DNA from 3 places in the Streptomyces sp. NPDC055243 genome. Region 3 is predicted to be linked to each of the others. Evidence: riboswitches for the same ligand, from Rfam matches in the RefSeq annotation. Region 3 holds a riboswitch; each other region holds the start of a gene.

Region 1 (9,844 bases), on a different contig from region 3:
GACCTTCACGATCTCGGGGCCCATGGAGACGGTCAGCGTCACCCGGCCGTTGTCACGGATGCGCTCGCCGGCCCCGGGGTCGGTGGCCATGACCGTGCCGCGCTTGTCGGTGTCGCTGTACGCGCGCTTGACGTCCTTCACGTCCAGCCCGGCTTCGCCGAGCCGCTTCTTGGCCGCCGACTCGGTCTTCGCCAGGAGCGGCGGGACCTTCGTGAACTGGCCTGAGTTGATGTACCAGACGCCCGCGCCGAGCCCCAGTGCGAGCAGGACGGCGGCGACCACCGCGAGCACGCCGCGGCGCGGGTTGCCGGGCCGTCCGCGGCCGGGGGCGGCCGGGGGAGCGGGCGGCGGAGTCTGCAGGACGCTCGTGCGGTTGAGCTGGTCCTGCCGGTCCTGCCGGCCTTGATCGTCGTCCGTCGGGAGCGGCAGCTGCACGGATCGCACCGCGCGCGGGATCACGCTCGTACGGTCGTCGGAGTTGTCATGCTCTCCGTGGTCAGCGCGCGCCTGCGGAGGCACCGCGTCCAGCTGCTCGACGGAGAGCGCGGCCCGCGCCTGCCTGGCCTGCCCCAGGAGCGCCACCGCGTCGTGCGGGCGGACGTCGGGCGTGCGGGCGGTGGCGGAGGCCACCAGCTCGTCCAGCTCGACGGCGAGCCCCGGGACGATCGCCGACGGGGGCGGCACGTCCTCGTGGAGGTGCTGGTAGAGCACCTGGGCGGGCGATTCACCGGAGTGCGGCTTGGCGCCGGTCAGCATTTCGTAGAGCACGACGCCGCACGCGTACACGTCCACGCGGGTGTCGGCCGTGCCGTGCTCTATCTGCTCGGGTGCGAGATAGGAGACCGTGCCGAGCACCGTGCCGGTCGTGTTCGTGACGGTGTCCACCGCGCGCACGAGGCCGAAGTCGGCGACCTTGACCCGGCCGTCGTCCCCTATGAGGACGTTCTCCGGCTTCATGTCGCGGTGCACGAACCCGGCGCGGTGCGCGGCGCCGAGCGCGGCGAGGACCGGCTCCAGGATGTCGAGGGCCGCGCGCGGCTGCAGGGCGCCGCGCTCGCGGAGCACGTCACGCAGGGTGCAGCCGGCGATGTACTCCATCGCGAGATAGACGTACGCACCGTCGGCGCCCTGGTCGTACACCCCCACCACGTTCGGGTGCGAGAGCCGGGCGACCGACTTCGCCTCGCGGATGAAGCGGTCGACGAACGAGACGTCGGCGGCCAGCGTCGGGTGCATCACCTTGAGCGCGAGCACGCGGTCGAGGCGGGTGTCCACGGCCCTGTAGACCGTGGCCATCCCGCCCACCGCGATCCGCCCGTCCACGCGATAGCGGCCGTCGAGCACCTGCCCGACGAGCGGGTCCTGAAGGGTCGTGTCCACGAAGGGAGTCTACGAGCCACCGCCGACACCGGTGCCCGCCCGGGTTGGCCCGGGCCCCGACTGCAGCCGAGCTGTGACAGGCACGCGACGCTCAGAACGCGGGCCGCTCCGGATCGAGCCGGGCCATGCCCTCCACGGGCGACGACGCCTCGGCGAAGTGCCGCCGGGGGATTCGCCCGGCCCGGTACGCGAGCCGCCCCGCCTCGACCCCGTGCCGCATGCCCTCGGCCATGAGGACCGGCTCCTGCGCCCGCGTCACGGCGGAGGCGAGCATCACACCCGCGCACCCCAGCTCCATGGCGAGCGCCGCGTCGGACGCCGTGCCCGCCCCCGCGTCCAGGATCACCGGCACGCCCGCGCGTTCGACGATCAGCTGGAAGTTGTGCGGGTTGCGGATGCCGAGCCCGGAGCCGATGGGGGAGCCGAGCGGCATGATCGCCGCGCAGCCCACGTCCTCCAGCTTCCGGGCGAGGACCGGGTCGTCGTTCGTGTACGGAAGGACCGTGAAGCCGTCGTCGACCAGGGTCTCGGCGGCGTCGATGAGCTCGATCGGGTCGGGAAGCAGCGTGCGCTCGTCCGCGATGACCTCCAGCTTGATCAGGTCGGTGCCGAGCGCCTCCCGCGCGAGCCGGGCGGTCAGGACGGCCTCGCCCGCGGTGAAGCAGCCCGCCGTGTTCGGCAGGACGCGGATGCCGAGCCGGTCGAGCACGGAGAGCACCGAGCCCTGCACCCCGGGGTCGAGGCGGCGCATCGCGACCGTCGTCAGCTCCGTACCGGAGGCGACCAGGGAACGTTCGAGCACGTCCAGGCTCGGCGCACCGCCCGTACCCATGATCAGGCGCGAGGAGAGGGTGAGCCCGCCGATGACGAAGGGATCGTCCGCCATGTCGGTTCAGCCTCCCTGGACCGCGGTGAGGACCTCGACGCGGTCCCCGTCGGTGAGCGGGGTGGTGGACCACCGGGTGCGCGGTACGACGGTTTCGTTGAGCGCGGCGGCGACCCCCGAAGGGGCCGCGGTGAGCGTGGCGACGAGGGCTTCGAGCGTGGTGCCCGCGGCCACATCGCGTGCCTCTCCGTTGACGAAGACGGCGGTAACGGCTGAGAGAGTCATGCGGGCTGCTCCACGAAGGGCTGCGTCAGGGGGGTGCGGACGAAGCGCAGGGGGGTGAACCCCCGTGCATCGTCGGGCAGTTCACCGGTGGTCAGGGCGTGCGCCATCACATCACCGGTGACCGGCGTCAGAAGTACGCCGTTGCGGTAGTGGCCGGTGGCCAGCTGGAGGCCGGGGAGCGCGGTCGGGCCGAGCAGCGGCGCGTTGTCGGGGGAGCCGGGGCGCAGGCCCGCGCGGGTCTCGGTCAGCGGCAGTTCCGTGATGCCCGGTACGAGCTCGTGGGCGTCCCGAAGCAGCTCGTACACGCCGCCCGCGGTGACCGTCGTGTCCCAGCCGAGCTCCTCGCTGGTCGCGCCGACGACGAGCTCACCGTTCTCGCGCGGCACCAGGTAGACGTGGCTGCCGCGCACGACGGCGCGCACGGTGCGGCTCAGGAACGGCGCGTACCGCTCCGGCACCGTGAGCCGAAGGACCTGCCCCTTCACGGGGCGCACGGGCGGCAGTACGCCCTCCGGAACCCCGGCGAGGCGCCCGCTGAGGCTGCCCGCGGCGAGCACGGTCTGACCGGCCTCCAGGGTGGTGCCGTCGGCGAGGACGACTCCGGTGGCCCGGTCGCCCGCGACGGTCAGGCGCTCCGCCCAGGTGCGGTGGAAGATCGCTCCCGCCCGCTCGCAGGCCACGACGAGCGCGGCGGCGAGCCTGCGCGGGTCGACCTGGTGATCGCCGTCGACGCGCAGGCCGCCCCGGACGCCCGGTGCGAGCATCGGCTCCAGACGGCGGCACTCGCGCCCGCTCAGCCACTCCGACGTGAGCCCCGACCGCTGCTGAAGGGTGTGCAGTTCGCGCAGGTGGGCGCGGTCGTCGGAGTCGAGCGCGACGGCGAGCGTGCCGCACGCGCGGTAGCCGAGATCGCGGCCGCTCGCCTCGGCCAGCTCGGCCGCGAACGCGGGATAGCGCTGCGCGGAGGCCAGATTCAGCGCCAGCAGCGTCTGCTCGCCGTAGTGCAGCTCGGTGACCGCGGCCAGCATGCCCGCGGCGACCTGCGCCGCGCCGCCGCCCGGTTCGGGGTCCACGACCGCGGTGGACAGGCCGCGCTGGGCCGCCCGCCAGGCCGTGACCAGGCCGATGATGCCGCCGCCTACGACCACGACGTCGGTCGTCGCGTGAGGTGGTGTCCGTGGATGCATGGGCGTCCAGCCCCTCCCTTCGCCGGCATGACCCGGATCAGGTTCGTACGGTCGGAGGCCGTCCAGCCTCCCTCTCAGCCCGGTGCGTCCGGGCTCCCGCGAGTGCTCTGCATCGGCCACCCTAGCCCCTGGCGTCCGGCGGCAGTAGGGGAGCTGTCCGGGTATGGGCGGTGACGGTGTGTCAGAGATCTCCCCGTCGCGCACTGAGTCCGGCGTCGCCCGCCGCCCTAGAGTGATCGGGTGAGTGAGCAGCGGAGGCAGGAAGAGCGCCGGGTGGTCGTCGTCGGCGCGGGGATGGCCGGGGTGCAGACCGCCGTGGCCCTGCGCGAGCAGGGGTTCCCCGGTGCGGTCACCCTGATCGGCGCGGAACCCCACCAGCCGTACGACAGACCGCCGCTGTCCAAGGCCGTGCTGCTCGGCAAGGCGGAGGGCTCCGCCTTCGACATCGACTTCGAGGCGCTCGGCATCGAGCTGAGCCTGGGCCGCGAGGTCACGGGCGTCCGCACCGCGGACCACGAACTGGACACCGAGCGGGGCCCGGTCCCGTACGACGCCCTGGTGATCGCCACCGGAGCCGAACCGATCCTGCTGCCCGGCGCCTCCGGGGTCCCCGGCGTCCATCTGCTGCGCACCCTCGACGACGCCGAGCGGCTGCGGCCCGTGCTCGCCGAGCAGCACCGCATCGTGGTCGTCGGCGCGGGCTGGATCGGCGCCGAGTTCGCGACCGCCGCCCGTGAGGCGGGCTGCTCGGTCACCGTCGTCGAAGCCGCCGGGCGACCGCTCGCGGGGGCACTCCCCGCGGAGGTCGCGGCGCCGATGGCCTCCTGGTACGCCGACTCCGGCGCCGAACTGCGCACCCACGCGCGCGTGGATCGCGTCGAGCCCGGCAGCGTCCTCCTGGACGACGGCACCCGGCTGCCCGCGGACGCCGTCGTCGTCGGCATCGGCGCCCGCCCCGCCACGGACTGGCTCGCGGACTCCGGCATCGCCCTGGGCGCCCACCGGGAGATCCTCGCCGACGACCACCTGCGCACGTCGGAACCCGATGTGTACGCGGTCGGCGACTGCTCCTCCTTCCCTTCGGGAAGGTATGGCGAGCGCCTTCTCGTGCACCACTGGGACAACGCCCTCCAGGGACCGCGCACGGTGGCGGCGAACATCATCGGCGAGACCCCTTCGGCGTACGACCCCGTCCCGTACTTCTGGTCCGAGCAGTTCGGCCGCTTCGTCCAGTACGCGGGACACCACGCCTCCGCCGACGAGCTGGTGTGGCGCGGCGACCCCTCGGGCGCCGCCTGGACCGTGTGCTGGTTCCTGCGGGGCGCCCTGGTGGCCGTCCTCGCGGTGGGCCGCCCCCGGGACCTGGCGCAGGGCCGCAAGCTGATCGAGGCGGGCGCCCGCCTCGCCCCTGAGCTGGTGGCGGACCCCGCGGTGCCGCTGAAGAAGGCCGTGCTGCCGTAGCCGACGGGACCCGGTGACCGGCCGCTGTCGGTGCCCGGAGCTACGCTTGACCCCGTGACCGAGATTGACGCAAAGACTGATGCTCTTGTCCCCGCCTGGCTCCACCTCCCCGACATCGCGGAACTGCTCGACGTCGAGGTGACGCGCGTGCGCCAGCTGGTCAAGGAGGGCCAGCTGATCGCCGTGCGCCGTGGTGAGAACCGCGCGCTTCAGGTGCCGGCCGCCTTCATCGACGGCGACAAGATCGTCAAGGGCCTCACCGGCACCCTGACGCTCCTGAGGGACGACGGCTTCTCCGACGAGGAAATGCTGGAGTGGCTCTTCACTCCCGACGAGACCCTGCCCGGCACCCCCGCGCAGGCCCTGAGCGAGAATCGCGGGACGGAGGTGAAGCGCCGCGCCCAGGCGCTCGCCGTCTGACCGACACGGAAAACCGTTGCGTACGGGCCGCGCGTCCCCCAGGGGACCCGCGGCCCGTAGGCCACCGACGACCGGGGGGACCTTTCCATGGCCGCCAAGCCTGCCCGCGAGCAGCTCGCCGACGCCCGCCTCTACCTGTGTGTGGACGCCCGTAAGCGCCAGGGAGACCTCCCGGAGTTCCTCGACGCCGTCCTCGGCAGCGGCGTGGACATCGTGCAGCTGCGCGACAAGGGCATGGAGGCGGCCGAGGAGCTCGACCACCTCCAGGTCTTCGCCGACGCCGCCCGCCGGCACGGCAAGCTCCTCGCGGTGAACGACCGCGCGGACGTCGCGCACGCCATCGGCGCCGACGTGCTCCACCTGGGCCAGGGCGACCTGCCGGTGCCCGCGGCCCGCCGCATCCTCGGCGAGGACGTCCTGATCGGCCGCTCCACGCACGCCGACGCCGAGGCGGCGGCCGCCGCGACGCAGGACGGCGTGGACTACTTCTGCACGGGCCCCTGCTGGCCGACCCCCACCAAGCCGGGCCGGTACGCCCCTGGACTCGACCTCGTCCGGTACACGGCCTCGCTCGGCACGGACCGCCCCTGGTTCGCCATCGGCGGCATCGACGCGGGCAATCTGGACGAGGTGCTCGAAGCGGGCGCCCGCCGCGTCGTCGTCGTACGGGCCATCACCGAGGCCGACGATCCGGCGGCCGCGGCGGCCGACTTCGCGAAGCGCCTGCGTACGGCCTGACCGGCGATCTTCGGCCAACTTCGGCCAGGTTGTCCGCAGGTTGGACGGAGATTGGCCGGTAGCGGTGCCCCGTCGCTAACCTGCCCGTATGGCCCTAGGCACTGCTTCCACCAGATCTGATCGCGCACGCACCGTGCGCGACATGCTCGCCACCGGCAAGACGACGTACTCGTTCGAGTTCTCCGCGCCGAAGACCCCGAAGGGCGAGCGGAACCTGTGGAACGCCCTGCGCCGGGTCGAGGCGGTGGCTCCCAGCTTCGTCTCCGTGACGTACGGAGCGGGCGGCTCGACGCGTGCGGGCACGGTCAAGGAGACGCAGCAGATCGTCGCCGACTCCACGCTCACGCCGGTCGCGCACCTGACCGCGGTCGACCACTCCGTGGCCGAGCTGCGCAACATCATCGGGCAGTACGCGGACGCGGGCATCAGGAACATGCTCGCGGTCCGCGGCGACCCGCCCGGCGACCCCCTCGCCGACTGGGTCAAGCACCCCAAGGGCCTCACCTACGCCGCCGAACTGGTCGAGCTGATCAAGGAGTCGGGCGACTTCTGCGTGGGCGTCGCGGCCTTCCCCGCGATGCATCCGCGCTCGGCCGACTGGGACACCGACGTCCGGCACTTCGTCGACAAGTGCCGCGCGGGCGCCGACTACGCGATCACACAGATGTTCTTCTATCCGGAGGAGTATCTGCGCCTGCGCGACCGGGTCGAGGCCGCGGGCTGTTCGACTCCGATCATCCCGGAGATCATGCCGGTGACGAACGTGCGCATGCTGGAGCGGCTGCCCCAGCTCAGCAACGCTTCCTTCCCTCCGGCGCTCAAAGAGCGCATCCTCACAGCCAAAGACGATCCGGCGGCTGTACGCTCCATTGGCATCGAGTTCGCGACGGAGTTCTGCGCGCGGTTGCTGGCCGAGGGTGTCCCGGGGCTGCACTTCATCACGCTCAACAACTCCACGGCGACTCTGGAAATCTACGAGAATCTGGGCCTGCATCACCCGCAGGCCTGACCGGCCGTACCCCTGGGGGCGGCGGCCGCGGGGAGAGGGGCGTACATGGGCTGGACGGTCCTCTACATCGCGTTCGGATGCGTCGCGCTGTGGCTGCTCGGCGAGGTGCTGCTGCAGTACAAGGCGCGGCTGCGCTGGCGGCTGCTGGCCTTCGGCGGCTTCCTCGGCGTGGTCATCGGCGTGCTGCTGCCGTCGGTGGTGGTCATCGGGCTCGGTGCGATCGCCTTCGCCACGGGACAGACGTACGTGACGCTGTCGTTCCGCCGCGGCTTCTCGACCGGCTGGGCGCTCGGCGGCCAGCCCGGTCTGAGTAAGCGCCGCAAGTCGCCGCGGGGCGTGGGTGGCGAGGCTCCCCAGGAGCCGACGCTCCAGGTCTCCGACCTGGAGTACGAGGACGCGGGCCCGGCAGGGCCGCCGCCCGAGACCGCTCCCGGCACCGGGGTCTACGCCCCGGAGCCGCTGCCGGACGACACCGGGCAGTACGGCGTCTACAGCGACACGGCGTACGCACAGCAGCAGTCCGCCCCGGCGGACAGCGGCTACGGCTACGACACGTACGCCACCGCGGGCTATGACCCCCAGCAGCCTTACGCGTACGGCGAGACGGGCCAGCAGCAGTACGCCGCGTACTCCGACCCGTACATCGGGACCCAGACGTACGGCGGCCAGCAGAGCTACGACGCGTACGGCGACCAGCAGCAGTACGCGTCCTACCCGGCGGCCGATCCGTACGGCGCCGGGTCCGATACGTACAACGAGACGCCGCCCGGCGGGGTCTGGGTGCCCCAGCAGCGCAACGTCGAGGACCCCTACGGCCAGTACGGCGGCGAACTCCCGCCGGAGCAGCCGTATCCGTACCAGGGCGAGCAGGCCCAGGAGAACGGCTACGACGCGGGGTACAACGAGCAGTACCGGTACTGATCCGGTACTGATCCGGTCCGGACCCGGATCAGGATCCGAGGCCGGAAGCTCACGAGCTCACTGGGAGCCGCGGAACTCCGGTCCCTCCACGATCAACCCGGCGACCAGCGTGCCCGACATGCCCGCGTGCGGAAGTCCGCCGCCGGGATGCGCCCAGCCGCCGACCGCGAACAGCCCCGGCAGCCGGGTGCTGTTGGCCGGATGCAGCAGCCGGCCCTCTCCTGCCGCGAGGGACGGGGGCGGGACCGCGCCGCCCTCGGCACCGGTGGCCTCCGCGACGTCCGCGGGGGTGCGGACCTCGCGCCACAGCAGCCGCCCGCGCAGGCCGGGTACGGCGGACTCGGCACGGTCCAGCAGGCGCTCCACGTCGGCCTCGGTGACCTCCGTGTGCGCGGGCACCGTGGCCGTCAGGGTGACCGCCTCGTGCTCGGTGTCCGGCGTGAGGGCGGGGTCGTCCGGGCGCAGCACCGTGAGGGTGGGGGCGGCGGGCAGTTTGGGGCGGTGCCCGAAGAGCCGGTCGAGCTCGTCCTGGCGGTCGGGTGTGTGCAGCACCGTCCGGTGGGGCGTGCCCTCCGGCCGGGAGCCGCGCAGGGCGAGGAAGACCGTGAGGCGGCTGGGCAGTCCGGACCGGGCCTGCACCTCACCCTCCGCCCGTATGTTCACACCGGAGGCGGCGGACATGCCGGATACACCGGACAGCAAGCCGTCCAGTGCGCCGGGCGCGACACCGGCGACCACGAAGTCCGCCTCCTGCGCCGTCCCGTCCGCCAGTTCGACGCCGGCCGCGCGGCCGTCCTTCTCGATGATCCGGGTGATGGGGGAGTCGAACGCGAACTCGACCCGCCGGGCGAGGCACCGCTCGTACACGGCCGTGGCGAGCGCGCGCATCCCGCCGCGCACGGACCACGCGCCGAAGGTGTGCTCCAGGTAGGGCAGGACGGCCGCGCTCGCCGGGGTCGCCCGGGGGTCGAGGCCGCACGCGAGGGCGTACTGCTCGAGGAGCGCCAGAAGCCGTGCGTCGCCGCCCAGTTCGAGCTCGCCGACCTCGGTGAGGGTGGTCGCGCGCCGCTCGCGCCGCAGGAGGCGCTTGTGCGGCACCGAGGGGTAGGGCTCGCGGTCGGCGAGAACCTGCCAGTTCGGCCAGAGCGGCTCTTCCAGGAGCGGGCGCCGGGTGCGGTCCCATGCCTCACGGGCGCGGTTCATGTACGCCGACCAGGCGGCGCCCGCGCCGCTGCCGAGCGCCGCGTCCAGGGCCTCGCCGACGCCCGCGCGCGAGGCGTTGGGCAGATCGGCCGCCGTGCCGTCCGCGAAGACGTGCCGCACGGCGGGCTCCACCTGGGAGAGCTCGACGCACTTCTCCAGCGGCTCCTTGCCCGTCTTGACGAACAGGTCGCGATAGACGGCGGGGAGCTGCAGGAGGCCGGGCCCCGTGTCGAAGACGAAGCCGTCCCGCTCGACGCTGCCGAGCGCGCCGCCGTACGTACCCGACCGCTCGTGCACCACCACCCGGTGGCCCGCGACGGCCAGCCGGGCAGCGGCCGCCATCGCGCCCATCCCGGCGCCGATCACCACAATCCGTGCCATGCCAGGGACTTTATCCGCCGCCACTGACAGTCC
Region 2 (9,844 bases), on a different contig from region 3:
CGGCGGACCACGAGGCCGCGAGAAGGCGTTCCGTCCGGCGAGTGTCGTCAACATCTCGGCGATGAGCTTCGGTTCGCTGTCCGGCGCGGCCGTCACGGCACTCAACAAGGGCGCGGCGCTGGCCGGGACGATGCACAACACCGGCGAGGGCGGCCTGTCGCCTTACCACCTCAACGGCGGGGACCTCGTCCTCCAGATCGGTACGTCGTACTTCGGCTGCCGCAACGAGGACGGCACGTTCAACCTGGACAAGCTCAAGTCCGTGGTCGCGAGCGGGCCCGTGAAGGCGATCGAGATCAAGCTCTCGCAGGGTGCGAAGCCGGGGCTCGGCGGCATGCTGCCGGGTGCGAAGGTGACCGACGAGATCGCCGGGATCCGCGACATCCCCGCGGGCAAGGACTGCGCGTCGCCGTCGCGGCACACCGCGTTCCACGACGTGGACTCGATGCTCGACTTCGTGGAACTGCTCGCCACGGAGACCGGATTGCCCGTCGGGATCAAGAGCGCCATCGGGGAAATGGGCTTCTGGGAGGAACTCGCCACCCTGATGGAGCGAGGTGATCGAGGGGTCGACTTCGTGACCGTCGACGGAGGCGAGGGCGGCACCGGGGCTGCTCCCCTGATCTTCGCCGACTCGGTGTCCCTGCCGTTCCGCATGGGCTTCTCCCGCGTCTACAGCGTGTTCGCCGAGCGCGGGCTGACCGACGACATCACCTTCATCGGCTCCGGCAAGCTCGGCCTGCCCGAGAACGCCGTCGTCGCGTTCGCCCTCGGCGTCGACATGGTCAACGTGGGCCGTGAGGCGATGCTGTCCATCGGCTGCATCCAGGCGCAGAAGTGCCACACCGACGCATGCCCCACCGGCATCGCCACCCAGAACCCGTGGCTGACGCGCGGCATCGACGCACCCTCGAAGGCCATCCGGGCCGCGGGCTACCTGCGCACCCTGCGCAGGGAGTTGCTGAGGGTCTCGAGCGCCGTCGGCGTCGCCCATCCCTCGCTCATCACCCCCACCGACATCGACATCCTCAACGGCGACTACGACGCCCGCACCCTGGCGAGCGTCTACGGCTACAAGGACGGCTGGGGCTCGCTCGGCCCCCAGCTCGCCGATGAGATCACCGAGCTGCTCCTTGCCTGAGCACGTCCTTGCCCCCTCGTCGGGTATGCGGAGATACGACTGCGGCCTGATCAGCACGCGACGTCACGAGTTTGCGCAGTCCTGTCCGGGGCGGTCCTCGGGGCGGGACGCTGCGCGCGAGGCGTGACAGCGGCCCGGGCGGGGGGGGGCCGGCGGGGGGGGGGGGGCGCCCCGCGGGGGGGCGGGGGGGGCCGGGGGGGGGGTCGCGGGGCCGCGTGGCGTGCCCGCGGCGGGGGGGGCGGGGCCGGTCGGGGTGGGGGGCCGCGCCGCGCGGGCGGGTCAGAGCGCCGAGTCGAGGTGCCCGAGGTGCTCGATGAGGTTCATGTTCTCGGCGTAATCCACCGGGCAGTTGATGATCGACACGCCCGGGTCCGCCAGTGCCTCACGGAGCGTCGGCAGCAGGTCCCCGGCGGACTCGATGTGGTAGCCCTTCGCGCCGAAGCTGCGGGCGTACTGGACGATGTCCGGGTTACCGAAGTCGGTGTTGGAGTTCTCCCCGACCTCCAGGTCCATCTTCCACTTGATGAGCCCGTAGCCGTTGTCCTCCCAGATCAGCACGGTCAGCGGGATGTTCTCGCGGACCGCCGTCTCGATCTCCTGGGAGTGCATGAGGAACGAGCCGTCGCCGACCGCCGCCAGCACCTTCGTCTGCGGCCTGGCGAGCTGGACCGCGAGCGCGCCGGGCAGCGAGAAGCCCATGGTGGACAAGCCGTTGGAGATGAGGCAGGTGTTCGGCGCGTACGTCGGGTAGAGCCGGGCCATCCACATCTTCAGCGCGCCGGTGTCGACCAGCACGATGTCCTCGCGACCGAGCGCGGCGCGGGTGTCGGCGATGACGCGCTGCGGGGCGAGCGGGTAGCGCTCGTCCGCGGCACCCTGCTCGAGTTCCTTGGCCAGCAGCGCGCGGGTGGCCGTGGTGTCCTCGTCGTCGATGGTCCACCGCAGGCCGTCGAGTGCGGTGGCGAGGGCGTCGAGGGAGGCGGCGATGTCGCCGATGATGCCGACGTCGACCGAGTAGCTGTCGTCCACCTCCGCCGGGAAGCGGTGGATGTGGACGATCTTCTTGTCACCATCTGGGTTTATCCGGGACGGGTCGAACTCCTGCAGCTCGTAGCCGACGGCGATGACGACGTCGGCCTCCTCGAACCCGAAGTTGGTGTAGTCGCGCCGCATGAAGCCGAACGTGCCGGTCGCGCACGGGTGGTCGTCGGGCAGGACGCCCTTGCCGTGGAAGGTGGTCGCCGTCGACACGTCGAGTGCGGTAGCGAACGCCGTCAGCGACTCCTCGGCGCCGCCGCGCGCCGCGCCGTGTCCGGCGAGGATCACCGGCCGGCGGGCCTCCCGCAGCAGCTCCACCGCCCGCTTGATCTGCTTCGGGGACGGCGCCTCGGGCTGCACGACGTCCCTGCGCAGCGGGCGCAGGTCCGAGCCGTCCGTCGCCTCGTCGACATCCTCGGGCACGGCGAGGTAGACGGCGCCGGGCCGCTCGGACTCCGCGGTCTTGAACGCGCGCCGCACCATCTCTGGGATGGCCTGGGTGGCCGGGACGTCCGCCGACCACTTCGTGACCGGGGCGAACATGCTCACCAGGTCCACGAACTGGTGGGACTCCTTGTAGTTGCGCTCCTTGCCAACCTGCGCGGTGATCGCGACGACGGGCGTGCTGTTCGTCATGGCGTCGGCGACGCCCAGCATCAGGTTGATCGCCCCGGGCCCCAGCGTCGCGGACATCACACCCGCCGAGCCGGTGAGCCGGCCGTGCATCTCCGCCATGAAGGACGCGGCCTGCTCGTGCCGGGTGAGGACGTAGCGGATCTTCTCCGAGCGGGCGAGGGCGTTGGTGAAACGGATGTTCTCCTCGCCGGGCACGCCGAACACCACCTCGACGCCCTCGTTCTCCAGGCAGCGCACCAGGAGTTCGGCCGCTCCGTCGGGGGTCTGCTTCCGGTGCTCGGCGTCGCTCACGCTGATCGTGTCCTCTCCCGGGTTTCGGCCGCGCCGATGGGCGGGCCGGTCAGTCGTCTACCCCGGCCCACCGCTCGGACGCCTGCGGACCGGGTCTTACGAGCCAGACCCTCGGATTCTTGATCGCCGCCCAGCGTTCCTCGTCAGAGACCGCAGCCAGGGTCTGGTGGGTGCTGGACGTCATTCCAGAGCATCGGTGCTGCTCACCACCGGCTGGCCACCCGCCGATACGACTTCAGGGTGTTGTAGGAACGTCAATTCGACGGGCCTGTGCAGGGCACCACGCGCATCGCCGTGCGGGCCTGCCGGACCGGCGGCATCGACATCGAGGCGGGGCAGAGGGTCGTCGCCTTGTTCGCGGCGGCCAACCGCGACCCGGCCGCCTTCGAGTGGCCGGACGACCTGGTGCTCGACCGCTCCCCGAACCGTCACCTCGGCTACGGGCGGGGGCCGCACTCCTGCATCGGGACGACGGTCGCCCAGGCGGGCCTGCGCGCCCTGGTCGCGGCCCTGGCCGGGCACTCCGCCCGTCTGGAGGCCGCGGGCGACGGAGTGCGGCGGCGTACCGCGACCATGCGGGCCTTCGACTCGCTGCCCGCTGTCCTCCTTCCGCCGTTGACCCTTTCGCCCATCTCTTGGAGTCCGCCGTGCGCATCCTGATCGGCAACCACATCGACCCCTCTATACGGGCGCGCGGTGACATGCGCGCCTGGACCCAGCGCCTGTTCTGGTTCGCCCGCCCCGGCGACCTTCTCGTCCTGTGCTGCGAGCCGGATGCGGAGTTCGCCGACTATGCCCTGGCTCGCACCGGCGTGCGGCGCGAGGATCTGACCGTGCTGGCCGTTCCGCCCGGCGTGTGGGGAGAGAAGCTGCTCGAACCCTCCTGCCTGACCGCGCCCGCGTTCCTCGACCGGGTGCGCGCCGCGCTCGGCCCGTCCGGGGCCGAGCGCGGTGGAGGAGGTGTTCGCGCTGTGGCCGTCGGCCGCCGTGGCGCGGTTCGCCGCCGCGGTGAGCGCGGCCGACCGGGATCTCGGCGCGGCGTTCTTCGCGCAGGGTGGCGTACTTCGGAACGGCGGACAGCTACCTGCCCTACCTGACGCGATTCCTCCGCCCTGGCGGACATCTGGCGATGGCGACTCCCGCCACGACACGGGAGGTCCGTGAGCTCGGAGCCATCCCACCTCACATCAAGAAGGTGGTCGGCTGGGAGGCGATTGCCTGGCACACGGCGGAGTGGTGGCGCTTTCAGTGGGCGATCACCGAGCTCGTGGAGGTCACCTCCGCGTGGTTGCCACAAGACGCCTGGCGGGACTGGCTGTTGTGGGCCCGGGCAGCAGCCGAGCACACGCCCGACGGCCGGAGCGCGAACCAGCCCGTCATCGACATGCTCACCACAGACGGCGGAGAATTCCTCTCCTTCGCTCTGATAACTGCACGTAAGAACTGAGCAGACTTCACGCCGTCGGCAGTTCTGTCTCTCCGATCGTGATCGGAGAGACAGAACCTAGAGCCTCACTGTCGTTGCCGGCCTTTCGGAGCGCGCCGGCGCTCCAGCAGGTCTCGCACAGCTGCGTCATCCGTTGCTGCTCGCGGCAGATGACAGCCGGCCAGAATGCCTTCAACCAGGTGCCCGCGTCCGCTGAAGGCCTCGGGCCGATGGCTCGCAGGCTGCGTACCGTGCGATCGCTGACGCATCCCCAGGGGCCGTGCTCATCGGTGAAGGCCGTGGCGGTCGCATTGCAGCGGGGCCGGGCGAGATCGGCCGTCAGCAGTTGCTGGTCACAGCGGTCGGGCTCGACGTGGCCGCCGTCGGCCCGGCAGGTAGGACCGGCGGGTAGGCACGTACCGGTCCAGGTGGCGATGCGGTGTCGGAAGAGGTCCAGTACCTGGACGTGGCCCTCCTGCACACCGCTTGCGGCATCAGCCAATACGGACAAGTCGGGCCCTGGTGGCCAGAGGATCCCCAGTCAGTTCCGCCAACAGATCCGTGCAGATCCATGCCGTTTTGTGAGGTACCCGAGTGCGAACCCCCTTCCCCGAAGGAGGTACATTGCCTAGCGACCACCGCGGGAGCTCGGGAGTAGCCGGGCTGAGAGGGCGGACGGGACTTGCTCCCCTTTCCGCCGACCGCATGAACCTGGACCGGGTAATGCCGGCGTAGGAAGAGTGTTGACGATGGATACTGCCTCCGTACCTGCCCAGCACGGCACTGCCGTCTCCCGTGATGCCGTGGCGGATGTGATCGCGTCGCTGCGGACCTCCGCACCCCTTGTGCACTGCCTGACCAACGTCGTGGTGTCGCAGTTCACCGCGAACGTGCTGCTCGCGGCGGGGGCTGCCCCCGCCATGGTGCACAGCGCGGAGGAGGCCGGAGCGCTGGCCCGGGTGGCCGGCGGTGTCCTGGTCAACCTGGGAACGGTGACGTCCGTGACGGCGGCGGCGATGCGCGTCGCGGTCACCGAAGCGGCCGGGGCCGGGCGGCCGTGGGTGCTCGACCCCGTAGCGGTCGGCCCGCTGCCCTGGCGCACCGAACTCGCCCGCGAACTGCTGGAGAGCGCAACCCCAGCGGTCGTTCGCGGCAATGCTTCCGAGATCCTGGCACTGGACGGCGGCACGGGCGGACGCGGCGTGGACAGCACGGACGCCCCCGAGGCGGCGCTGGCCGCGGCGGGCGCGCTGGCCCGGCGCTACGGCTGTGCGGTCGCGGTGAGCGGACCGGAGGACGTTCTCACGGACGGGACGCGCGTGGTGCGCCTGGCCAACGGGCACCCGCTGCTGACTCTGGTGACGGGAACGGGCTGCTCACTCGGCGCCCTGGTGGCCGCCTGCACAGCCGTCACCGGCGACGCGCTGCTGGCCGCCACTGCCGCGACCGGCCTGCTCACGGTGGCCGCGGAGGACGCCGCCACCCGCTCTGCGGGGCCCGGCACGTTCGCCGTCGCCCTGATCGACGCGCTGTACGAGCTCAGCCCTGAGCGGCTCACCGAGGCTCTCCACCTGCGTTGAGCATGCGCGTACTGCGCGTACTGCGCGTACTGCGGGGCCTGCGTGAGCAGTGGCCTGGACGCCACCCGCCGCACAGTGCCCGCCCACCCCGGGGCGGCGGCCCCGACACCGAGTCCGGCTGCCCTGTCCCCCAACTCGCCCCGGTGCACAACTCAAGGTCCCTGCATGTCAGGGCCTGCCGTCCCCCGTACCTCCCGATGCGTTTCCCACGCCTTTCCCCGGCCGGGAGACCCCAAGGAGCAACCCATGCGACCTCCTCTTGATCCGTCCCTGTATCTCGTGACCGACACCAGACTCTGCGGGCACCGCGGTGTCGCCGCTACCGTTGCGGCGGCCGTCAAGGGCGGCGTCACCGCCGTGCAGTTGCGCGATCCGGACGCGGACGCCCGCACGCTGTTCTCGCTCGGCCGTGCGATCCAGGCCGAACTCGCGGGCACGGGCGTCCCCTTGATCGTCAACGATCGCCTGGACGTGGCGGTCTGGTTGGACGCGGACGGCGTCCACCTCGGGCAGCGGGACGTCTCCCCCGAGAGCGCCCGGCGCCAGCTCGGTCCCGATAAGTACATCGGCCTGTCCGTCAGTCGTCTTGAGCAGCTGGCGCACGTGCCGGACTCCGTCGACCACCTCGGTGTCGGGCCGGTGTTCCCGCAGTCCACCAAGCCGGACGCGGACGCCCCGCTGGGTCTGGGCGGCCTGGCTCAGATCGTCCGGGAGAGCCCGCTGCCCTGCGTGGCCATCGGCGGGATCGGCGTGTCCGAGGCCGCCGCGGTCATGAGAAGCGGCGTGGCCGGGATCGCTGTCGTCAGTGCGGTCTGCGGGCAGCCCGACCCCGAGGCGGCAGCCCAGTCCCTCGTGCGTACTCTGCGACAGGAGATCCCCGCGTGACCAGCCCGCCCATCGCCCTGACCATCGCCGCCAGCGACCCCTCCGGCGGCGCCGGGATTCAAGCCGACTTGAAGGCGTTCTCCGCCAACGGCGCCTACGGAACAGCCGTTCTGACCGCCCTGACCGCCCAGAACACTCAAGGCGTCACCGGCATCCATGCCATCCCCCCGGCGTTCGTCACCGAGCAGCTCGACACGCTGTTCGCCGACGTCCCGGTGGACGCCGTCAAGATCGGAATGCTGGCCGACGCCGGCATCGCCGCAGCCGTCGCACAAGCCCTGGAGCGGCACCGCCCCCGGTACGTCGTCCTGGACCCCGTCATGGTCTCGACCAGCGGCCACCGTCTCCTGGAGGCCGATGCGGTGGCGGTGCTGCGCGATCGTCTGCTGCCTCTCGCCGACCTGATCACCCCCAACCTCCCCGAGGCCGGCGACCTGCTGGGCACCGCCGCGGCGAAGAACCGCGCAGAAGCCATAGAGCAGGCCCACGCACTCCTGAAAACCGGCGCCAGGCGCGTCCTCCTCAAGGGCGGCCACCACACACACGACGCAGCGTCCGTGGACATCCTCGTCGACGCCACGCACGCCACGGGCGCCGGTGCCGCTGGCGTCACCGAGCTGTCCGCACCTCGCGTCAACACGCGCAACACCCATGGCACCGGCTGCACCCTCTCCGCCGCGATCGCCGCCCTGCGCCCGCAGCACGACGACTGGCACACAGCCGTCAGTGCCGCGAAGGCGTACCTGACCGGGGCCCTGCGCGCGGCCGACACCCTGCACATCGGCAGCGGCCACGGACCTGTCCACCACTTCCACCAGTACTGGAGCTGAGCCCCATGACCACAACGTTCTGCGACGAGCTGTGGACGGCCACCGCCGAGATACGTGCGGCCATCGACAAGCTGCCGTTCGTCATCGCCCTCGGCGACGGCACCCTGGACCGGGAGAAGTTCGTCTCCTACCTGGCCCAGGACGCCCACTACCTGCGCGGCTACGCCCGCGCGCTGGCCAGCGCCGCCGCGAAGGCGGACCTGCCGCAGGACATCGCGTTCTTCGCGAAGTCCGCCCACGACGCCGTGATCGTCGAGAGCTCCCTGCACGAGAGCAACGTCGTCGACGTCGACGCCTGGACGCCCTCCCCCACCTGCACCGGGTACACCTCCTACCTGCTCTCGGTTGCTCACACCCAGGGCTACCCGGAGCTGGCCGCCGCGGTCCTGCCCTGCTTCTGGATCTACGCCGAGGTGGGCCGGGCGCTCCTCGAGTCGGCCGGCGACCTCGCCACCCACCCCTACGGCGACTGGATCGGCACGTACGCCGACGAGGAGTTCGAAGCCGCCACCGAACACGCCCGACAGATCGTCAACCGGCTTGCGGACCAGGCCGACCCGGCCACCCGCGCACGGATGCGTACGGTCTTCACCACCGCGTCCACCTGGGAGTGGATGTTCTGGGACGCCGCCTGGCGCATGGAGACCTGGCCCGTGGGCGCCGCTCCTGCCCAGGTTTCGGAGCCCGCGAAGTGACGACCACCACCGAACCCGCCACCCCCAGACCGGCCCCGGCGAACGAGGCGCCGCTCACCCTCGACCAGCCCACACCCAAGGTCCTCAGCGGCCTGGACCAAGGCACCTTCTGGGCCAACCTGGGCGTCAGCCTGCTCGGCTTCAGCGGCATGCTGGTCGTCCTCGACCCCCTGGGCACCGGCGCTCCGACCCTGTCGTTCGCCGCGGCCGTCACCGCGTCCGTCGTCGGCACCCTGATCGGCACCGCCGCCCTGGGCCTCGCCGCCATCACCGGAGCCCGCACCGGCGCGCCCTCGATGGTCCTGCTGCGCGGCCTGTTCGGCGCGAAGGCGTCCTACCTGCCCACCGTCCTCAACGTGCTGCAGATGGTCGGCTGGGCCGTCTTCGAGCTGGTGGTCATCTCCACCGGCCTGAAGATCCTGGCCCGCCAGGCCTTCGGCGACCCGGGACCCGGCTGGCTGTACGTACTGCTCGCGGGCGCGGTGACGACAGCGCTCACGCTGCGCCCGCTCGGCGCCCTGCGCATCATCCGCCGCTACGTCACCATCGCCGTCGTCCTGGCCATCTGCTACCTGGGCTGGGACCTGGCCGGGCGCGGCATTCCGTTGGAGGGCGGCTCCTGGAAGGACTTCTGGTTCGCCGCCGACAGCGTGATCGCCGTGTCGATCTCCTGGCTGCCGTTGGTCGCCGACTACGCGCGCCACTCCCGCAGCGAGAAGGAGGCATTCGGCGGCCTGGTCATCGGCCAGACCCTCGCGGGCGTCGCGGGCTCGGTCCTCGGCGTGGCCGCCCTCGCCATGATCGCGTTCGACACCACCGACCCGTACAAGGTCTTCGACCCGTTCACCGCCACCAGCGTCGGCGTGATCTGCTTCGGTGTCCTGGTCCTGCGCGAGGTCGACCAGTCCTTCGCCAACGTCTACTCCACCGCCGTCTCCGTCCAGAACCTGCTGCCCCGGGCCGACCGCCGCATCCTGTGCCTGATCAGCGGCACCCTGGCCACGGTCCTGGCCCTTCTGGTGAACATGGACAGCTACGCCAGCTTCCTCTACCTGATCGGCGCGGTCTTCATCCCGATGTTCGCCGTCCTCGTCGTGGACTACTTCGTCCTCGGCGGCCACCGCACCTGGGACGTCTCCGAACAGGCCCCCACCCGCTGGGTCATGCTGCTGCCCTGGGCACTGGGCTTCGCCACCTACCAACTGATCGCGCCGACGAACATCGCCGGCTGGTCCGACTTCTGGGCCTGGCTGCAGGACGCCGTGGGCTTCACCGTCCAGCCGTGGATGAGCGCCTCCCTGCTCTCCTTCGCGGTAGCCGCC
Region 3 (9,844 bases):
TCGTCTCGCTCACCGCAGTCCTCCTCTTGAACACCTGAACACCCTGACTTCAATACTCCTCACCTTATGAGGATTCAGCTCTGCTGCGAATGGGTCAGGGAGATCCGCTCCGACAGGCGCGCGCAGAGGGGGGGAGCGCTCCCTCCTCCTGCACGCGCCGGTGGCTCACTCCGTGGCGCGCATCACCCGTGAAGGTGAGTTGAGACCTCTTCGAGACATCGCTCATTTGGCAGGCCAGTGCGCGGCGACAAAGGACCGTCCACCCTGGAACCGGCCAACTCCCTTGCAATCCAAGGTTGTTGACCCGTTTTGGCCATGCAGAAACGTGCCTGTCAACGAGTGAATATGCGTCCGCACTACCCACCCCCATGAGCCCTACTATCGGCTCGCCATGACAGCAGCAGGGAACCACCAGGTGAGCCGAGCGGAGACCGCCCGCCGGGGCAACCGGCAGAGTCGAGCGGGCATCAGAGACGTCGCCGCCGCCGCCGGTGTCTCCATCACGACTGTCTCCGACGCTCTTAACGGCAAAGGGCGGCTCCCGGACGCCACCCGACGCCATGTCCGCGAGGTCGCAGAACGGCTGGGCTATCGCCCCTCCGCCGCGGCCCGAACGCTCCGTACCGGCAAGTCGGGCCTGATCGGCCTGACCGTGACGACCTACGGGGATGAACCTTTCACCTTCACCGAATTCGCGTACTTCGCGGAGATGGCCAGAGCCGCCACCTCGGCCGCGCTGGCCCGCGGCTACGCCCTTGTCATCCTGCCCGCCACCTCCCGGCGCAGCCCGGTCGACGTGTGGTCGAACGTCGCGCTCGACGGCACCGTCGTCGTCGATCCGTCCGACCACGACCCCGTCGTCAGCGAACTCGTGCGCCAGGGCCTGCCCGTGGTGTCCGACGGCCGCCCGGCCGGGTCTCTGCCGGTCACCGCCTGGGTCGACAACGACCACGAGGCGGCCGTCCTGGAGATCCTCGACCACCTCGCGGCGGCCGGAGCCCGCCGGATCGGGCTGCTCACCGGGACCACCACGGACACGTACACCCATCTGTCCACGACCGCCTATCTGCGCTGGTGCGAACGCGTCGGCCAGGACCCCGTCTACGAGTCCTACCCCGCCCACGACCCCTGCGCGGGCGCCGTCGCGGCCGACCGGCTGCTCGCCCGACCGGACCGGCCCGACGCCGTCTACGGCCTCTTCGACCCCAACGGCACCGATCTCCTCGCGGCCGCCCGCCGGTACGGACTGCGCGTCCCGGACGACCTGCTGCTCGTGTGCTGCAGCGAGTCCACCGTCTACGCCACCACCGAACCGCCCATCACCACGCTCTCGCTCAAACCGCGGCGCATCGGCACGGCCGTCGTCCAGCTCCTGATCGACGCCATCGAAGGCCTGGATTCGGGCCGGCCCGTCGAGCAGGTGATACCGACGGAGCTGATCGTGCGCACCTCGTCCGAGCGACGTCCACCGCGTACGACGGTCAGCCCACCCCGCTCGCCCGGACCCGGTTGAGCGGGCCGCCGGGCGGGGAGAACCCCCGTCAACCAGTCCTGCCCGGCACGGCCCGGTCGTGACCTGTGGGGAAACCCCTACCCAATTCGGGAGAAAACCTCGGTGAACTGGGGTTCCGCACTGATTCACCACCCCTGGTGCACCACACAGCGCGAGCCGCATTCCTATGATGGGCGGACGACACCGCGGGCCGCTGCGACCAGGCAGTCCGATCTCGGTGCAGATGCGGCGCAATGGTGGTGGAGGGGTCGATGACTCAGGGGGCCGGTCAGGGACCCGATGTGCGGACGGCGACGTTGCGCGACTTCCGCGTTCCGGCGTACGTCCATGAGACCGGTCCGGTCGACGGGGGTTCGGCGGGCGTGGCGGCTCCGGGCGTCTCGGGGGACATCCCCGGGGCGCCGGACGACGGCTACACCCCCACCCAGCGCGACCTGCCCGTCATCAATCGCGGCGACACCGTGCAAGTGGAGGTGCAGGTCATGCCCGAGCCTCCGCAGGCGACCGACGAGCACGGCCCGCTGTTCGTGGTGGGCGACGTGCACGGCTATCTGGACGAGCTGCTCGGGGCCCTCCACGAGCAGGGACTCATCGACGGCGACGGCGACTGGGCCGCGGGCAACGCGCGCCTGTGGTTCCTCGGCGACTTCACCGACCGCGGCCCGGACGGCATCGGCGTCATCGACCTCGTGATGCGCCTGTCCGCGCAGGCGGCGGCCGCCGGCGGCTACTGCAAGGCCCTGATGGGCAACCACGAGCTGCTCCTGCTCGGCGCGAAGCGGTTCGGGGACACCCCGGTCAACTCGGGCGCCGGCACGGCCACCTTCCAGGCGGCCTGGCTCCTGAACGGCGGCCAGAAGACCGACATGGAACGCCTGGAAGACCACCACTTGCAGTGGATGGCCCGCCTCGACGCGATCGAGTCGGAGGACGGGCATCTCCTGATGCACTCCGACACGACCGCCTACCTGGATTACGGCGACTCGATCGAAGCCGTGAACGACACGGTCCGCGAGACCCTCACGCGCAACGACGCGGACGAGTGCTGGGATCTCTTCCGGAAGTTCACCAAGCGCTTCGCCTTCCGGGACGAGTCGGGCCCCGATGCCGTACGTGAACTCCTCGACATGTACGGCGGCCACCGCATCGTGCATGGCCACAGCCCCATCCCGTATCTGCTCGGCGATGTCGGCTCCGAGGATGACTCGGACGGCGGCGGACCCGTCATCGAGGGCCCCCACATCTACGCAGGCGGACTGGCCATCGCCATGGACGGCGGCGTGACCATGGCCGGAAAACTGCTGGTCTGCCAACTGCCCCTGGATAACTGAGCGTTCACGGGGCAGGTGCACCCCTACACGATCACGCTGGCCAAGGGGCCTTTTTCTGGAAACCCCCTGTCACCGCGTGCCGTCACGGCTCTACCATCGGCTTATCCGTAGCAGGCTCCCCTCCGTTTCTGCCCGACGGCTCGTAGCCATGCGAGCCCCAAGCCCTACGGAGCATCGGGGGATGCACATGAACAGCGCTCCACACCTGCTCAATGAGGACCGCCCCGAATACGAGCGGATCCTCGATGAGGCGCTGCGCACCGCACCGAACCGTCCTGATCTCGCCGCAGTGGGCGAGCGGCTCAATCCCGAGCAACTGCGCACCATGGCGCTGAACGCCACGGCGCTGATCACTGCCGCCGCCGCGACCGAGTACACGCACTATGTGAAGGTCCGCGAGGAACTGCGCGAAAGCGGATCTGCCGCACCATCGATCCGGGAGCGGAGCCCAGAGGGCCCGGCGGAAGCCGGCTCCGGCGGCCTCGGTCTCGCCACCACGATGGGGGAGGTCACCACCCAGGCATCGGGGGCGGGGGCCGTCGCCGTCGTCGCGGTGCTCGCACCTGTTCTCGCCGGGGCGGCCGCCGCGATCTTCCTGCTCGTCGGCTACATCCTGAAGATGCTCAACCCCGAGCCCGCCTTCGCGGAAACCCTGCTCACCGCGGGGTGGCTGTTCGGCGCGCTCACCGCAGGCGGCATCCTGATCGCTGCGATCGGCCTGCTCCTGACCGCCCTGCGCAACGGCTCCACCTCGCTGCAGGCCGGTTCGTACGGCGAACACAACGAGGAGGTGGTCCGCGCCAGGGAAGCCTGGGGCGAGGCACTCCTGGAGCGCGGTCTCCTGCCGTTCCTGCGGGAGGCGCTCGCGGATCCGGGGGCGGCGCACGCGGCTCGTACGCCGGCGGCGGACCCGAGCAGCCGCATGCCCCACCTCGGCTACAACAGGCCCGGATTCAGCAGCCCGGACGGCGGCCCCGCGGCGGGACCGCGCCCGAGCTTCTCGAGCCCGGACTTCTCAAGCCCGGACTTCGGCGGGCCCGACCACAAGCCGGAGTAGTACGCGCGGTTTCGGGCGGACGGACGGTCACGGCCGTCCGCCCGAAGCACCACGCGCTGGCGCTGATCAGTCGGCGAGCCGCTGGTCAGTGGGCGAGCCGCTGCTCAGTCGGCGATCGGGAGATACACGCGGTTTCCGGCTGCCGCGAACTCCTTGGACTTCTGCTCCATGCCCGCCTCGATCTCGTTCTGCGTGCCGCCGTGCTCACGGCGGATGTCGTGCGAGATCTTCATGGAACAGAACTTCGGCCCGCACATCGAGCAGAAGTGCGCCGTCTTCGCGGGCTCCGCCGGCAGGGTCTCGTCGTGGAACTCCCGCGCCGTGACCGGGTCGAGGGCCAGGTTGAACTGGTCCTCCCAGCGGAACTCGAAGCGCGCGTCCGAGAGCGCGTCGTCCCAGTCCTGCGCGCCCGGGTGCCCCTTGGCGAGGTCCGCCGCGTGCGCCGCGATCTTGTACGTGATGACGCCGGTCTTCACGTCGTCGCGGTTGGGCAGGCCCAGGTGCTCCTTGGGCGTGACGTAGCAGAGCATCGCCGTGCCCCACCAGCCGATCATCGCGGCACCGATGCCGGAGGTGATGTGGTCGTACGCGGGCGCGATGTCCGTGGTCAGCGGGCCGAGCGTGTAGAACGGCGCCTCCTCGCAGATCTCCTGCTGAAGGTCGATGTTCTCCTTGATCTTGTGCATCGGGACATGTCCCGGGCCCTCGATCATGGTCTGTACGTTGTGACGCTTGGCGATCGTGTTGAGTTCCCCGAGGGTGCGCAACTCGGCGAACTGCGCCTCGTCGTTGGCGTCCGCGATCGAACCGGGCCGCAGCCCGTCGCCGAGCGAGTACGTCACGTCGTACGCAGCGAGGATGTCGCAGAGCTCCTCGAAGTTCTCGTAGAGGAAGCTCTCCTTGTGGTGCGCGAGACACCAGGCAGCCATGATCGAACCGCCGCGCGAGACGATGCCGGTCTTGCGGTTGGCGGTCAGCGGGACGTACGGAAGGCGCACACCCGCGTGCACCGTCATGTAGTCCACGCCCTGTTCGGCCTGCTCGATGACCGTGTCCTTGTAGATCTCCCAGGTCAGCGCCTCGGCCTGGCCGTCGACCTTCTCCAGGGCCTGGTAGAGCGGCACGGTGCCGATGGGGACGGGGGAGTTGCGCAGGACCCACTCGCGGGTCGTGTGGATGTTGCGCCCGGTGGACAGGTCCATGACCGTGTCGGCGCCCCACTTGGTCGCCCAGGTCATCTTGTCCACCTCCTCCTCGATGGAGGAGGTGACCGCGGAGTTGCCGATGTTGGCGTTCACCTTCACCAGGAACCTCTTGCCGATGATCATCGGCTCGATCTCCGGGTGGTTGACGTTGGCGGGAATGACGGCGCGACCGGCGGCGACCTCCGCGCGCACGACCTCGGGATCGAGGTTCTCGCGGATCCCGATGAACTCCATCTCGGGCGTGATCTCGCCGCGACGGGCGTACGCCAGCTGCGTCACCGCCTGGCCCTCTCGGCCGCGACGCGGCTGACGCGGACGGCCGGGGAAGACCGCGTCGAGGTTCTTCAGGCCGCCGCGCGGCGAGGTGTGCTTGATGCCGTCGTCCTCGGGACGGGGCGGGCGGCCCACGTACTCCTCGGTGTCGCCGCGAGCGATGATCCAGTTCTCGCGCAGCGGCGCGAGGCCCCTGCGGACGTCGGTGTCGATGGACTCGTCGGTGTACGGCCCCGAGGTGTCGTACAGGGTCACGGCCTTGCCGTTGGTGAGGTGCACCTGTCGGACCGGCACCCGCAGGTCGGGGCGTGAGCCCTCGACGTACGCCTTGTGCCAGCCGATGGACTTCCCGGCCTCGTCGCTCTGGTTCTGCGTCGAGGCAGGCGTGCGTGCGTCCGCTGTGGTCATGAGACCTACTCCCTACGCCGGCATTACCCGGTAACAGGTTCGGCGGTCGACGCAGCGAATCCCGCACGGCTCGGGCACATTTGTGCCGCTTCGTACGGAGGTCAGCGCCCTCTCAGCCCGGTGCTCCGAGCTCCCGCGATTGCAAAGGTGTCTCCACGCTAGCGTCCTATCGGGCGCGCTGAACAGAGGGCCCCCGCCGTTCTTGCGATGATCGGGCAGTGACCACCACACAGCCGCCGTCCCAGCCGCCCGTCCCGAACGTGCCTCCGGACCCGCACGGGCACTCCCACAGCCACGGTCCCGCCGCGCCCGTCTCCAAGCATCTGCGCAAGGTCATCGCCGCCGTGCTGATTCCCTTCGCCACCGCGGTGCTCGTGGGGCTCGCGGTGTTCTGGCCAGGTGGCGCTCCGTCCCACGAGCGCACCGGAGTCGGCTTCGACCGGCAGACCCAGTCGGCCGATGTGACCAAGGTGCAGAAGCTCTCCTGCAAGGACGTGAACGCCTCGCAGACCCCGCCCAACGGCGACACCTCCACCGCCGAGGGGCAGTCCGCGCAGTCCCGCGCGGAAGGCATCTGCAAGAAGGCGACGATCGAGGTGACCAGCGGCAAGGACACGGGCCGCACCTTCACCGAGATCGTCCAGCCGGACTCACCGCGGCAGTTGCGCGAGGGCCAGGAGGTGGTGGTCGCCTATGAGCCATCGGCCCCCGAGGAGCTCCAGTACTCGGTCACCGACGTGAACCGGAAGTTCCCCATGGCCCTGCTCGCCGGGATCTTCGCGCTCGCCGTCGTCGTGGTGGGCCGGCTGCGTGGCGTCATGGCCCTGGTCGCCCTGGCGTTGAGCTTCCTGGTCCTGACGTTCTTCATCCTGCCCGCGATCCTGCAGGGCTCGAACCCGCTGGTCGTGGCGGTGATCGGGGCCAGCGCCATCATGCTGATCGCGCTCTATCTGTGCCACGGGCTCACGGCGCGCACATCGGTCGCGGTCCTGGGCACGCTGATCTCGCTGCTCCTCATCGGGCTGCTCGGCTCGCTCTTCATCGGCTGGGCCTCACTCACCGGCAACACGGACGACAACACCGGCCTGATCCACGGCCTGTACCCGGACATCGACATGAGCGGTCTGCTGCTCGCCGGCGTCATCATCGGCTCGCTCGGCGTGCTCGACGACGTGACGGTGACGCAGACGTCCGCGGTCTGGGAACTGCACCAGGCCAACCCCACGATGGGCTGGCGCGGTCTGTACGGCGCGGCCATCCGCATCGGCCGCGACCACATCGCCTCGGTCGTCAACACCCTGGTCCTGGCCTACGCGGGCGCCGCGCTGCCCCTGCTGCTGCTCTTCTCGATCGCCCAGAGCAGCGTGGGCACGGTGGCCAACAGCGAGCTGGTCGCCGAGGAGATCGTGCGCACCCTGGTCGGCTCGATCGGCCTGGTCGCCTCCGTGCCGGTGACGACCGCGCTCGCGGCCCTGGTGGTCTCGGCCGACCGCTCGACCCCCGCGGGCCGTACGGGAAGCACGGCGCACCCGGCAGGCACGTCGCACCCGGGGATCGCGGGCCACCCGGGCGGCGCCGGTGCCACTCCGGCCGCCAAGCAGACCCGAGGCGGAAAAGGCCGACGCCGCAAGGCCTGAGCGGCCGATGCCACGAAATGCACCAATCTGCCGTACGGCTGCGCCTCTTGGATCGCGGGGGTCAGCCCGCGCTCTGCTCCTCGGCGAGGATCCGGTCCAGCGCTTCGTCCAGGTGCGTCTCGAGATCGGCGAGCGCCCGCTCCTGCCCCAGCGGAACCAGCTTGTCCGTCCGGTCGAGGAAGGCGAGCAGCGGCGGAATCCCCACCCGGAACAGCGCCTGGTCCGGCCCGACCTGAAGCCTGATGAGCACCTCGTCGAGCAGTTCGGGATCGGTGGGCGCGATGTGCACATCCCCGTCGCCGCACGCCCCGCCCACCCCGTCGACCAGCAACTCACGTCCGAAGGCCCAGGTCACAGGGGCGTCGCCGGGGAGGTGGAAGGTCAGCCGGACGGCGTAGGGATCACCGCTCTCATAACCCAGCTCCACCGGGATGCGAAACGACAGCTCCTCGGAAACGAGGAAGCTCATCATGACCTCTGCCTGGACCGACTCGCGCATCGCCCGCCTACCCCGTCGCTAAAGCTCGACTGGCCAGGAACCAACTCCCTGACACTCATGGCATCTTGCTTAACGTACACATCAGATCACAAGGAGTGAGTTTTCAGATGCTGATAGAGAAGGCAAGTGTCCCCAGTAGCCTTCCGATCTCATTCTGCAACCTCGCGGCCGCAGGCAGTAGTCGATCTGCTTGATAGGACGGAACGGAAATCGCCATCGTCGCCGCCGTGTTACCCGCAGTGATCGGAATCGCGGCACAGACCGTTCCCAACGCGTACTCCTGCCGCTCCACCACGGGCCGCATCCGGCCCATCCCCTCCAGACGGCGCAGGAAGGCCCGGTCGTCGTGGACCGAGTACGGAGTGATCGACTGCACCGGGTAGCGGGAGAGGTGGTCCTGGCGCTGCTCGTCGTCGAGTTGGCCGAGCAGACACTGCCCGATCGCATGGGCGTGTCCCGTCTCGCGGAAGTCGGCCCACTCCTCCACCGCCGGATTGCCCGGCGTGTCCGCGACCGCCACGACCTCGATCTCGCCCTCGCGGTAGACGGCGAAGTACACCGGCACCCCGATGGCGTCGCGCCAGTGCTCCAGGGCTTCGCCGATCATGCCGCGACGATTCTGCTGTGCCCCGCTCGCGCTCAGCCGCTCGGCCGCCTCGCCGAGCACGAACACTCCCTTGTCCCGGCGCAGATAGCCCTCGTGGGTCAGCGTGCGCAGCAGGTGATACGCCGTGGGCAGCGCGAGCCCGGCCTCCCGGGCCAACTGCTTGGCGGGGGCGCCCTCCTGATGCGCGGAGGCGGCTTCCAGCAACCGCATCGCCCGCTGCACCGAGCCAATGAGAGTCGGCGCGGCGGCAGTTGATGCCGTGACGGTCGGCGGTGCGCCGTACGAGGCGTTGTTCGCCGGGGAGCCCTTGGCCGAGGAGCCACGGGAGGCGGAGCCACTGGACGGGGAGCCAGCGGGCGGGGAGCCGGCGGACGGAGGGTCGTTGGACGAGGTGTCGGCGGGTGTGGCGTCAACCGAGGCCAAGGTTCACTCCCGAAACGCGTGGGGGTTCCGCCCGTGCCCGGGATACACGGGTGGGAGCGCAGGGCGCCCGCGCGCGGGGATCGACACCCCGCGTCGGTTTTCGGACTCTAACCGGTGGCCGCCGGCCTAAGCCCCCACAGCGGGAAACTTCCCCCACCCGAGCGAACTGTTGCGAAAAATCACCAATCGCTGCGCGAAGAGGTCGACCCGGATATGAACTTCCGTACGACGTAGATCAGTCCACCCACCAGCGCCACGAAAAGCAGTGCCTTGAACAACAGGCCGACCACGAATCCCACGACGCTCGCTATCAGACCGCCGAACACGACCAGGGCGATGACCGGCACCGCGATCCACTTCACCCACCACGGCAATCCCGAGAAGATCTCCTGCGCTGCCATCGTCCTTACCTCTCTCCGCATCTGTCCTACTTCTTGCATTCGATGCTAGGGCGGCGGAGGGCCCGACGGGGGCCTCGCATCCCTTGCCCTCCCCTGATCCGCCCCCTAGGGAACCCCGAGGTCGCAGCCCTGAGAAGTCAGCCCTGCGGCGTAGAGGATCCGCTCCCGCGGGAGCGGATCGGCCCTCCACCGCAGCAGATCACCCCTCCGGCGGTGAGAAGACGACGAGTACCCGCAGGTCCTCGCTGATGTGATGGAACTTGTGGGCGACCCCCGCCGGCACGTACACGACACTGCCGCGCGCGACTTGGGTGGTCTCCATGCCGACCGTGATCGACGCCCGCCCGCTGACGATCATGTACACCTCGTCCTGCTGGTGAGGCTGCTGCGGGTCGGACTCCCCGGCGTCGAGCGCGTACAGCCCGACCGACATGTTCCGCTCGCGCAGAAACTGCAGATACGCGCCGTCGTTCGCCGCGCGCTCCGTCTC

What was found. Region 3 has a riboswitch for thiamine pyrophosphate ahead of thiC (phosphomethylpyrimidine synthase ThiC). Riboswitches for the same ligand answer to the same signal wherever they lie in the genome.
Region 1: linked by a shared signal. The riboswitch ahead of thiO (glycine oxidase ThiO) and the one ahead of thiC (phosphomethylpyrimidine synthase ThiC) in region 3 are both predicted to bind thiamine pyrophosphate.
Region 2: linked by a shared signal. The riboswitch ahead of thiM (hydroxyethylthiazole kinase) and the one ahead of thiC (phosphomethylpyrimidine synthase ThiC) in region 3 are both predicted to bind thiamine pyrophosphate.

The regions. Positions count from the first base shown of each region.
Region 1 is NZ_JBITWR010000007.1:22,679-32,522, forward strand. Features, by position in the region: gene pknB (Stk1 family PASTA domain-containing Ser/Thr kinase) at 1-1,380, opposite strand, end outside; gene ACIGXX_RS21075 (thiazole synthase) at 1,472-2,266, opposite strand; gene thiS (sulfur carrier protein ThiS) at 2,273-2,491, opposite strand; gene thiO (glycine oxidase ThiO) at 2,488-3,678, opposite strand; TPP riboswitch at 3,676-3,788, opposite strand; gene ACIGXX_RS21090 (NAD(P)/FAD-dependent oxidoreductase) at 3,973-5,139, shown strand; gene ACIGXX_RS21095 (Rv2175c family DNA-binding protein) at 5,194-5,559, shown strand; gene thiE (thiamine phosphate synthase) at 5,647-6,297, shown strand; gene metF (methylenetetrahydrofolate reductase [NAD(P)H]) at 6,386-7,306, shown strand; gene ACIGXX_RS21110 (hypothetical protein) at 7,352-8,227, shown strand; gene ACIGXX_RS21115 (NAD(P)/FAD-dependent oxidoreductase) at 8,285-9,811, opposite strand.
Region 2 is NZ_JBITWR010000005.1:283,992-293,835, reverse strand. Features, by position in the region: gene ACIGXX_RS17315 (glutamate synthase-related protein) at 1-1,141, shown strand, start outside; gene ACIGXX_RS17310 (acetolactate synthase large subunit) at 1,421-3,106, opposite strand; gene ACIGXX_RS17305 (cytochrome P450) at 3,377-3,766, shown strand; gene ACIGXX_RS17300 (hypothetical protein) at 3,754-4,203, shown strand; gene ACIGXX_RS17295 (hypothetical protein) at 4,236-4,553, shown strand; gene ACIGXX_RS17290 (hypothetical protein) at 4,561-5,043, opposite strand; TPP riboswitch at 5,163-5,288, shown strand; gene thiM (hydroxyethylthiazole kinase) at 5,282-6,112, shown strand; gene thiE (thiamine phosphate synthase) at 6,359-6,997, shown strand; gene thiD (bifunctional hydroxymethylpyrimidine kinase/phosphomethylpyrimidine kinase) at 6,994-7,827, shown strand; gene ACIGXX_RS17270 (TenA family protein) at 7,833-8,522, shown strand; gene ACIGXX_RS17265 (purine-cytosine permease family protein) at 8,519-9,844, shown strand, end outside.
Region 3 is NZ_JBITWR010000004.1:173,500-183,343, forward strand. Features, by position in the region: gene hisC (histidinol-phosphate transaminase) at 1-13, opposite strand, end outside; gene ACIGXX_RS13625 (LacI family DNA-binding transcriptional regulator) at 392-1,513, shown strand; gene ACIGXX_RS13630 (metallophosphoesterase) at 1,765-2,844, shown strand; gene ACIGXX_RS13635 (hypothetical protein) at 3,026-3,901, shown strand; gene thiC (phosphomethylpyrimidine synthase ThiC) at 4,006-5,787, opposite strand; TPP riboswitch at 5,780-5,934, opposite strand; gene ACIGXX_RS13645 (YibE/F family protein) at 6,006-7,424, shown strand; gene ACIGXX_RS13650 (SsgA family sporulation/cell division regulator) at 7,486-7,923, opposite strand; gene ACIGXX_RS13655 (IclR family transcriptional regulator) at 8,027-8,752, opposite strand; gene ACIGXX_RS13660 (DUF5326 family protein) at 9,133-9,354, opposite strand; gene ACIGXX_RS13665 (cupin domain-containing protein) at 9,554-9,844, opposite strand, start outside.